Piscinibacter sp. HJYY11: one gene and its partner. Each later gene encodes a partner of the first gene's protein in a complex. Links are inferred from orthologs where the notes say so. Each region holds a gene or a part of one and is shown in the gene's direction. Other genes may lie near its edges.

Evidence for each region.
Region 2: the proteins of JI745_RS01335 (region 1) and accD are in contact, whole or in part, in a solved structure (PDB 8UXZ), measured with the Escherichia coli proteins. The link is inferred for Piscinibacter sp. HJYY11 from one-to-one orthologs.

What each region holds. Positions count from the first base shown.
Region 1 is NZ_JAERQZ010000001.1:278,276-283,525, forward strand. The notes cover bases 2,457-5,250. They hold JI745_RS01335 (acetyl-CoA carboxylase carboxyltransferase subunit alpha), read left to right. Parts: upstream 2,457-3,264; coding sequence 3,265-4,236; downstream 4,237-5,250. Other genes in these bases: cysS (cysteine--tRNA ligase), read left to right, coding at 2,457-2,557; JI745_RS01330 (DNA-3-methyladenine glycosylase 2 family protein), read left to right, coding at 2,554-3,201; tilS (tRNA lysidine(34) synthetase TilS), read left to right, coding at 4,205-5,250. Outside these bases: JI745_RS01320 (tetratricopeptide repeat protein), read right to left, coding at 1-915; more of cysS, read left to right, coding at 1,169-2,456. UniProt on the Escherichia coli protein: Component of the acetyl coenzyme A carboxylase (ACC) complex. First, biotin carboxylase catalyzes the carboxylation of biotin on its carrier protein (BCCP) and then the CO(2) group is transferred by the carboxyltransferase to acetyl-CoA to form malonyl-CoA.
Region 2 is NZ_JAERQZ010000001.1:1,405,319-1,410,773, reverse strand. What follows is about bases 2,457-5,455. They hold accD (acetyl-CoA carboxylase, carboxyltransferase subunit beta), read left to right. Parts: upstream 2,457-3,519; coding sequence 3,520-4,392; downstream 4,393-5,455. Other genes in these bases: folC (bifunctional tetrahydrofolate synthase/dihydrofolate synthase), read left to right, coding at 4,462-5,455; trpA (tryptophan synthase subunit alpha), read left to right, coding at 2,696-3,523; trpB (tryptophan synthase subunit beta), read left to right, coding at 2,457-2,696. In the rest of the region: tRNA pseudouridine(38-40) synthase TruA, read left to right, coding at 1-782; JI745_RS06380 (phosphoribosylanthranilate isomerase), read left to right, coding at 790-1,437; more of trpB, read left to right, coding at 1,452-2,456.

The sequences.
Region 1 (5,250 bases):
CGTGCGGGTTTCGATGTCGCTGAGCGTGACCGAGATGCTGCGCTTGCCTTCGATGCGCGCGCGGCGTTCGTCTTCCCATGCCTTGCGGCTCTTTCCACCGGTGAATGCGGGCGTGTAGGCAGCGATGTACGCCTCGACGTCCTTGCGGCTCCAGGCGCTGGCCCAGGCCTGGACGGCGGCCTGGGCTTCCTGCGCCGCGTCGGCGGACACGGGGGCAGCTGGGGGCGGCGGCGCAACAGGTGCGGCAGGCGTGGCGCGCGGTGCCGGCGGCGTGGGGGCGGCCTTTGCCGTCACGACCGCGGGGGCAGGCGCCGGCGCAGCGGCCGGCGCTGGAGACGGGGCGGCGGGAGGCTTCGCCGTGGTGACCGGCTTGGCGCTCGCGACCGCCAGCGGCGAGGCCTTCGGTGTGAAGAGGTCGCGGATCATCGCGAGCTTGGGGCCGACCTTCGCGGTGTTGCTGCCTTCCATCTGCAGCGCCTTGGAATAAGCCTGGCTGGCGAGCTTGGCGTACACGTCGCCCAAGTTCTCGTAGGCGGTGGCGTAGCTCGGGTTGGTGCGGATCGCCGACTCGAGCGCGCGCCGCGCCTGGTCGTACTGGCCTTGCTTGCTGTAGAGCACCGCGAGGTTGTTGTAGGGCTCGGGAAGTTCGGGGAAGTCTTCGGTGAGCTTCACGAAGATGGCGATGGCTTCGGCGTTCTTGCCCTGCTCGGCGACGGCGAGCCCCTTCAGGAAACGCATGCGCGCATCACGGGGATGGGCGGCAAGGAACTGGTCGGCCTTGTGCACGGCTTCGGCCCACTGACCTGCGCTGAAGAGGCGGTCGACATCAGAATATTCGTCGGCATGCGCACCACCGGCAAAGGTCATCGCGGCCGCGATGGCGAGGCTCAGAAGCGGAGAAGGTAGACGGACCATCGACGTCGTGGGGGTGGGTTGCGGGCACCGGACTGCGGCGCCTTGGAAGCTCGGACGGGCCTTCAGTGGGCTCTTGTGCAAGAGGGGAGAATGGCGAGAGCCGCCACCAAAAGCCCGGCCGCTATACTCCGAAAATTGTATCGCAGGCCCACTGTCCGACGGCCTTTCAACAGCCCCGGCGCCAGTGCTTCACCGTGAAGCTGGCCGGTTGAATTTCACGGCATCGGGCACCTTCCAGCTCCCAGTTCATCCGATGACCTTGCGCATCTTCAACACCTTGACCCGCCAGACCGAGGTGTTCGCTCCCATCGAGCCCAACCATGTGCGCATGTACGTCTGCGGCATGACCATCTACGACCTGTGCCATGTGGGGCATGCGCGTTTCATGATGGCGTTCGACGTGGTCGCGCGGTGGCTGCGAGCCTCCGGGTATCGCGTCACCTACGTGCGCAACATCACCGACATCGACGACAAGATCATCAAGCGTGCGCTCGAGCGCAACATTCCGATCCGCCAGCTCACCGCCGAGATGACCCGGGCGATGCACGAAGACGTGGCAGCGCTTGGCATCGAGTCCCCCACGCATGAGCCGCGGGCCACTGAATACGTGCCGCAGATGCTCGAAATGATCGGCAAGCTCGAGCGCAATGGTTTGGCCTATCGCGCGCCCAACGGCGATGTGAACTACTCGGTGCGCAAGTTCGAAGGCTACGGCAAGCTCTCGGGCAAGTCGCTCGACCAGCTGCGCGCCGGCGAGCGTGTGGCGGTGCTCGATGGCAAGGATGACCCGCTCGACTTCGTGCTGTGGAAGTCGGCCAAGCCCACCGAGCCCGAAGATGCCAAGTGGGCCAGCGACTACGGCCCCGGTCGGCCGGGTTGGCACATCGAATGCTCGGCGATGAGCTGCGCGCTGCTCGGCGAGCAGTTCGACATCCACGGCGGCGGCATGGACCTGCAGTTCCCGCACCACGAGAACGAGATCGCCCAGAGCGAAGGTGCCAACGGCAAGCGCTTCGTCAACCTGTGGATGCACAACGGGTTCCTCAACGTCGTGAACGACGAGGGCGAAGGCGTGAAGATGTCGAAGTCGCTCGGCAACTTCTTCACCATCCGCGACGTGCTCAAGCACTACGACGGGGAGACGCTGCGCTTCTTCATGCTGCGCACGCATTACCGAAGCCCGCTGAACTTCGGGGACGCCAACCTCCAAGACGCTCGGAACGGCCTGCGTCGCCTGTACACGGCACTGCTCGATCTCGATGTGCCGGCAACACCCGTGGACTGGACGCTGCCGCAAGCGGCTCGTTTCCGCGAAGCGATGAACGAGGACTTCAGCACCCCCGAAGCCGTGGCCGTCCTCTTCGAGCTGGCGTCCGACGTGAACCGGACGCGCTCTCTTGAGCAGGCCGCGTTGCTCAAAGGTCTTGGTGGCGCACTTGGCTTGCTGCAGCAGAACCCGCGCGCCTACCTGCAAGAGGGAGCAAGCCTCGACGACGCCGCGATCCAGGCCCAGATCGAAGCGCGCGCGGCTGCCAAGAAGGCACGTGACTTCGCGCTCGCCGACCAGATCCGCAAAGACCTCCTCGCGCGAGGCATCGTGCTGCAGGACTCGCCGCAGGGCACCACCTGGACCAAAGCGTGAGCCCGGTGCGAACCGTCACCCCCGAGTACTGGGACGAGGCGTGCAAGCACCTCGCCAAGCGCGACCGCGTGATGCGCAAGCTGATTCCCCAGTGCGGGGAAGGGCAGTTGCAAAGCCGCGGTGACGCGTTCACCACGCTGGCCCGCTCGATCGTCGGTCAGCAGATCTCGGTCAAGGCCGCACAGGCGGTGTGGGATCGCTTCGTCGCGCTCATGGACGGGGCTCCCTCGCGGGTGCTGCCGGCCGCGGTCGCGCAGATCGAAGCGGCGGTGATGCGCAGCGCCGGCCTGTCGGCACGCAAGGTCGAGTACCTGCTCGACCTGGCCCAGCATTTCGAGTCGGGCAAGGTCCACGTGCGCCAGTGGCAGCAGATGGACGATGAAGCCATCATCGAGGAGCTGGTGGCCATCCGCGGCATTGGCCGCTGGACGGCCGAGATGTTCCTGATCTTCCACCTGATGCGGCCGAATGTCCTGCCGCTCGACGACGTGGGCTTGATCAAGGGCATCAGCATCAACTACTTCAGCGGCGAGCCCGTATCAAGGGCAGAAGCGCGTGAAGTCGGCGATGCCTGGGCCCCTTTTCGCTCGGTGGCCACGTGGTACATTTGGCGCAGCCTCGACCCTCTGCCTGTGGCTTACTGAGACCTCTGTCTCGCCTCACGCAAAACGCGCGCCCTGCGCGTCAACACACCGGGATCCTGACGGATGAGCAAACGACACTTCCTCGAGTTCGAGCAACCCATTGCCGAGCTTGAAACCAAGATCGAAGAGCTGCGCTATGTACAAAGCGAATCGGCCGTCGACATCTCCGAAGAGATCGACCGGCTCGGCAAGAAGAGCCAGCAGCTCATCAAGGACATCTATTCCAACCTGACCCCGTGGCAGGTCACGCAGATCTCGCGGCATACGCAGCGGCCGTATGCGATGGACTACATCAACGAGGTCTTCACCGACTTCCAGGAGCTGCGTGGCGACCGCCACTTCGCTGACGACCAGTCCATCGTCGGCGGCCTGGCCCGCTTCAATGGCCAGGCCTGCATGGTCATCGGTCACCAGAAGGGCCGTGACACGAAAGAGCGCGCAATGCGCAACTTCGGCATGTCGCGCCCCGAGGGTTACCGCAAGGCCCTGCGCCTGATGAAGCTGGCCGAAAAATTCGGCCTGCCGGTCTTCACGCTGGTCGACACCCCGGGCGCCTACCCCGGCATCGGCGCCGAAGAGCGTGGCCAGTCGGAAGCCATCGGCCGCAACATCTACGAGATGGCCCAGCTCGAAGTGCCCATCATCGTCACCATCATCGGCGAAGGTGGCTCGGGCGGCGCGCTGGCCATCAGCGTGGGCGACCAGGTGTTGATGCTGCAGTACTCGACCTACTCGGTGATCACGCCGGAAGGTTGCGCCTCCATCCTGTGGCGCACGGCAGAGCGCGCACCCGACGCAGCCGAGCAACTCGGCATCACCGCCCACCGGTTGAAGGCCCTGGGGCTCATCGACAAGATCGTCAACGAGCCCGTGGGCGGTGCCCATCGCGACCCGAAGCAGATGTGCGCGTTCCTCAAGCGTGCCTTGAACGATGCCTTGCGCCAGGTCGTCGACCTCAAGCCCAAGGAACTGCTGCAGCGGCGCTACGAGCGACTGCAGTCCTATGGCCGCTTCACGGACACCAGCGACCGCTGATCCACCTCGACGCATCGCGGTCGCCTACAGCGCCGGCCGCGATTCCACCGCCCTGCTGCATGCCACCGCCACCGCCGCGGTGGGGCAGGGCGTTGAAGTTCTTGCCCTCCATGTCCACCACGGGCTGAGCCCGCATGCCGATGACTGGCTGCTGCACGCACAGCGGCAGTGCGCCCGCTGGGTGAAGCAAGGCTTGCCTGTTCGCCTTTGTGCGCATCGGCTCGCGCGTCGTCCGGCGGTGGGCGAGAGTGTCGAAGCGTGGGCCCGCCGCGAGCGCTACCGGGCGCTGCGCGAGATGGCGCTTCAGGAAGGCGCGTCCGTGGTGCTGCTCGCCCACCACCAGCGCGACCAGGCCGAGACCTTCATGCTGCAGGCCCTGCGCGGTGCCGGTGTGGCCGGCCTTGCCGGCATGCCGCCGGTGGCCGAGCGCGATGGCGTGCGATGGGAACGCCCGTGGCTGCAACGGCCCCGGTCGGCAATCGAAGCTTACGTGCGGCAGCACCGTCTGCGGTTCGTCGACGACGACAGCAACGATCAAGCGCGCTTCGCCCGCAATCGGCTGCGCCTCGAGGTGTGGCCGTCGCTCGCGGCGGCCTTTCCGCAGGCCGATGCGAGCCTGGCCGACGCGGCGACCTGGGCGGCACAGGCGACCGAAGCCTTGGCCGAACTGGCCGCCATCGACCTCGCCGAGGTAGCCGATGCCGAGGGCCTCAAGCTGTCGGCCTGGCGGGCCCTCAGCCCACCGCGGCAGGTCAATGCCCTGCGTGCCTGGCTCTTGCGCGAGGGCGGGGCCTTGCCTGGCTCGACGCTGCTCCAGCGGCTGCAGGCTGAGCTGCCCGGCACGGGAGATGCACGCTGGGAGTGGCCGCAAGGCGTGCTTCACCGCCATCGTGGCCGCCTGACGCACCAGCGTGCGGCGCACACCGCCGACGCGGAGCCCGAGACCAGCCTGCGCATCCTCAAGGCCGGCCGCTACCCGTTGCCCCGCTGGGGCGGCGTGCTCGTGGCGGTCAG
Region 2 (5,455 bases), 1.1 Mb from region 1 along the record:
TGGCCCTGGGAATCGCATACCGGGGTCAGGCCTACGCGGGCTGGCAGAGCCAGCCCGGTGGCAACACGGTGCAGGACCATCTTGAATCGGCGCTGTCGCATTTCGCGGCCGTGCCGATTCGCACGTTGTGTGCAGGCCGCACCGATGCGGGTGTTCACGGGCTCAACCAGGTCGTGCACCTCGACGCGCCGGTCGAGCGCGAGCCGTTCTCCTGGGTCCGAGGGACCAACCGCTACCTGCCGCCTGACATCGCCGTGCAGTGGTGCCGCGAGGTCGACGACAGCTTTCATGCTCGCAACAGTGCACGCGGGCGCCGCTACACCTATGTGTTGCTCGAATCACCCGTCCGGCCGGCCATCGAGCAGGGCGCTGCAGGTTGGGTGTTCCGCGCCTTGCAGGCCGAGCCGATGCGTGACGCTGCCCAGGTCCTGCTCGGCGAGCACGACTTCAGCAGCTTCCGCTCGGCCGAGTGCCAGGCGGCATCTCCCGTCAAGGAATTGCGCGCCATCACCATCGCCCGCCACGGCGCCTACTGGCGCTTCGACTTCGACGGCTCGGCATTCCTCCACCACATGGTCCGCAACATGATGGGTTGCCTGGTCGCGATCGGCAGCGGGCAGCGGCCGGCAGACTGGATGCGGGAGGTGCTGGCGGCACGCTCGCGCGATGCCGCGGCGCCGACCTTTGCGGCGGCAGGGCTCTACTTTGTCGGGCCGTACTACGATGCCAGCCTGGACCTGCCGGCCCACACGCCGGCGATCGACTGGCTTCCCCACGCATGAGCCACGCATGAGCACCCGCACCCGAATCAAGATCTGCGGCCTGACCCGCGAAGCCGACCTCGACGCAGCCGTCGAAGCCGGCGCCGATGCCGTCGGCTTCGTGCTGTATCCAAAGAGCCCGCGGCATGTGACGGTCGACCGCGCGGCGGCGCTGGCCAGTCGGCTGCCTCCCTTCGTCACACCGGTCGTGTTGCTCGTCAATGCTTCGCCCGGTGAACTGGCGGGTGTGGTCGAGGCCCTCCCGGATGCGATGCTCCAGTTCCACGGCGACGAAACGCCTGGCCAATGCCGCGAGGCTGGCAGGCCTTTCCTGCGGGCCGCACGCATGGCGCCAGGGTTCGATTTGCTAGACTTCGCGCACCAGTATCCCCATGCCCAGGGCCTGTTGCTCGACGCGCATGTCGAGGGTTATGGTGGCAGCGGAAAGGTCTTCGATTGGTCTCAGATTCCCACAAACGTGCCCCGTCCAGTCGTTTTGTCTGGTGGGTTGCATGCCGGAAATGTGACCCAAGGGATTCTTCAGGTACGGCCCTCGGCCGTTGACGTCAGTTCCGGCGTCGAGGCTGCCAAAGGCATCAAGGATGCCGCAGCCATCCGCCGGTTTTGCGAGGCCGTCCGCGACGCGGATGCGCGCATCGCAGACTCAGCCACCTGAAAAGCGAGACAACCATGTTGAACTACCAGCAGCCCGACGCCCGCGGGCACTTCGGGCCGTATGGCGGCACTTTCGTCGCCGAAACCCTGATCCACGCCCTCGACGAGCTCAATGCCGCCTATGAGACGGCGCGCAAAGACCCTGCGTTCATCGCCGAGTTCGAGCACGAGCTCAAGCATTTCGTCGGCCGTCCGAGCCCTGTCTACCACGCGGCCCGCCTGAGCCGCGAGCTGGGCGGCGCGCAGATCCACCTGAAGCGCGAAGACCTGAACCACACCGGCGCGCACAAGGTGAACAACACCATCGGCCAGGCGCTTCTCGCCAAGCGCATGGGCAAGCCGCGTGTGATCGCTGAAACCGGCGCCGGGCAGCACGGTGTGGCCACGGCCACCGTCTGTGCCCGCTACGGCATGGAGTGCGTGGTCTACATGGGCAGCGAAGACGTGAAGCGCCAGTCGCCGAACGTCTACCGCATGCACTTGCTGGGCGCGCGGGTGGTGCCGGTGGAGAGCGGCTCCAAGACGCTGAAGGACGCGCTCAATGAAGCGATGCGCGACTGGGTCACGCACATCGAGAACACCTTCTACATCATCGGCACCGTGGCCGGCCCGCACCCGTATCCGGCGATGGTGCGCGACTTCCAGCGCGTCATTGGTGACGAGTGCCTGCTGCAGATGCCCGAGCAGATCGGCCGCCAGCCCGATGCGGTGATCGCCGCGGTGGGCGGGGGCTCGAACGCGATGGGCATCTTCTACCCGTACATCCAGCACGAGAAGACGCGCCTGATCGGCGTTGAAGCCGCAGGGCAGGGGCTCGAATCGGGCAAGCACTCGGCCAGCCTCAGCAAGGGCTCGCCCGGCGTGCTGCACGGCAACCGCACCTACCTGCTGCAGGACGACAACGGCCAGATCACCGAGACGCATTCCATCTCGGCCGGCCTCGACTACCCCGGCGTCGGCCCCGAGCACGCGTACCTGAAGGACATCGGTCGCGCCGAATACGTCGGCATCACCGACGACGAGGCGCTCGCCGCCTTCCACCGCCTGTGCCGCACCGAGGGCATCATCCCGGCGCTCGAGTCTTCGCATGCCGTTGCGCAAGCCATCAAGATGGCCCCGACGATGAAGCCCGACCAGCACCTCCTCGTCAACCTCTCCGGGCGTGGCGACAAGGACATCGGCACCGTGGCCGACCTCTCCGGCGCCGAATACTTCGACCGCCCCTCGCAGGCCGGCCGCACGGTGAAGGGGGCCAGGTGATGAGCCGCATCCAGGCCGTGTTCGCAGCGCTTAAGGCGCAAGGCCGCAAGGCGCTGATTCCTTACGTGATGGCCGGCGATCCGTACCCCGACGCAACGGTCGAGGTCATGCTGGCGATGGCGAAGGCCGGCGCCGACGTGATCGAGTTCGGCGTGCCCTTCTCTGACCCGATGGCCGATGGCCCCGTGATCCAGGCCGCCGGCGAGCGCGCCTTGGCCAAGGGCATCGGCATGCCGCAGGTGCTCGAGTTCGTGCGCCAGTTCCGCCGCAGCAACGACACCACGCCCATCGTGCTGATGGGCTATGCCAACCCGATCGAGCGCTACGACCAGCGCGCGGGCGAGGGGGCATTCGTGCGCGACGCCAAGTCGGCCGGTGTCGACGGCGTGCTGGTCGTGGACTACCCGCCCGAAGAATGCGAGGCCTTTGCCACGCAGATGCGAGCGGCAGACCTCGACCCGATCTTCCTGCTGGCGCCCACCTCCACCGACCAGCGCATCAAGGACGTCGCCCGGGTCGCCACCGGCTTCGTCTACTACGTGTCGCTCAAGGGCGTGACGGGCTCCGGCGCGATCGACACCCAGTCGGTGGCCGACAACCTGCCGCGCATCCGCGCCCACGTGAAGGTGCCGGTCGGTGTCGGTTTCGGCATACGGAATGCCGAGACGGCCAAGGCTGTTGGCGCAGTTTCGGATGCCGTCGTGATTGGCGCCCGCATCGTGAGCCTGCTCGAAACCCAAACGCGCGACAATGTCGCTTCCGCCGGCGCGGCGTTCATCGCCGAGATCCGCGCGGCCCTCGATTCCCTGAAAGGAGTTCCCGCATGAGTTGGCTTGAAAAACTGCTGCCTCCGAAGATCCAGCAGACCGACCCGGCCGAGCGGCGCACCGTCCCCGAAGGCTTGTGGATCAAGTGCCCGTCCTGCGAGACGGTGCTCTACAAGAACGACCTCGAGCAGAACCTCAACGTCTGCCCCAAGTGCGCCCACCACCACCGCATCGGTGCACGTGCGCGCCTCAATGCCTTCCTCGACGGCGAAGGCCGCTACGAGATCGGCCAGGAGGTCGTGCCGGTCGATGCGCTCAAGTTCAAGGACAGCAAGCGCTACCCCGATCGCATCAAGCAGGCCATGGAAGCCACTGGCGAGACCGATGCCCTCGTGGTGATGGGCGGCGCGCTGCACACCATCCCCGTGGTCGCAGCCTGCTTCGAGTTCGACTTCATGGGGGGCTCCATGGGCTCGGTGGTCGGTGAGCGCTTCGTGCGCGGCGTCGAGATGGCCGTCGAGCAGAAGGTGCCCTTCATCAGCTTCACCGCCACCGGCGGCGCCCGCATGCAGGAAGGTCTGCTGAGCTTGATGCAGATGGCCAAGACCAATGCGGCCATCACGCATCTGTCGAAGAGCAAGCTGCCCTTCATCAGCGTGCTGTGCGACCCGACGATGGGTGGCGTGTCGGCCAGCTTCGCCTTCATGGGCGACATGGTGATCGCCGAGCCCAAGGCGCTGATCGGCTTCGCCGGCCCGCGCGTGATCGCCGACACCGTGCGCGAGAAGCTGCCTGAAGGTTTCCAGCGCGCCGAGTTCCTGATGCAGACCGGTGCCATCGACGCCATCGTCGACCGTCGCGAGCTGCGCACCGTCATCGCGAAATCGATCGCCATGCTGCAGCGGCAAAGCGCGGACGCGGTGGCCTGATCGTCACGGCCTCAACGCGACAAGGGCGGCCTCGGCCGCCCTTGTGCATTCCAAACCTCCTTCAATCCCATGACCCTGCCCACCACGCTGGCCGAATGGCTGGACCACTGCGAGCGCCTGCACCCCAAGAACATCGACATGGGCCTTGCGCGCAGCGAGGAGATGAAGCGCCGCCTGAACCTCGATTTCAAGGTGCCGGTCATCACCGTGGCAGGCACCAACGGCAAGGGCTCGACCTGCACGATGATCGAGTCAATCGGCCTCCACGCCGGCTACAAGGTGGGCCTCTACATCAAGCCCCACTTCGTGCACTTCGAAGAGCGCTGCCGCGTCAACGGGTCGATGGTGTCGGCTGGCGATCTGCTGCCGCACTTCGAGGCGGTGGAGAAGGCACGCGGTGACATGCCGCTGACCTATTTCGAGTTCACGAGTCTCGCGATCTTCCGGCTGCTGTCGATGGCCGAGCTCGACTTGGTGATCCTCGAAGTCGGCCTCGGCGGCCGGCTCGACACGGTCAACGTGATCGACACCGACTGCGCCGTCATCACCAGCATTGCGCTCGACCACATGGAGTACCTCGGCCCCGACCGCGAAGCCATCGGCCGCGAGAAGGCCGCGATCATGCGGCCGGGCAAGCCGGCGATCTTCAGTGACCCGGTGCCGCCGGCCAGCGTGGGCGACCACGCGAAGAGCATCGGCGCAGACCTCTGGCAGATCGGCGTCGATTTCAATTTCGCAGGCGACAAGCAGCAGTGGGGCTGGGCCGGCCGAGGCCGTCGCTACAGCGGCCTGGCGTACCCGGCGCTGCGCGGTGCGAACCAGCTGCTCAATGCATCGGGCGCGATCGCGGCGTTTGAAGCCTTGCGGGATCGCCTGCCGATCAACGCTCAGGCGATTCGCAGCGGCCTGGCCACGCTCGAGTTGCCGGGCCGCTTCCAGATCGTGCCTGGCCAGCCGACGCTGGTGCTCGACGTGGCCCACAACCCGCATGCCGTCGGGGCGCTGTTCGAGAACCTCGACCAGATGGGCTTCTTCCCTCGCACCCATGCCGTCTTCGGTGTGA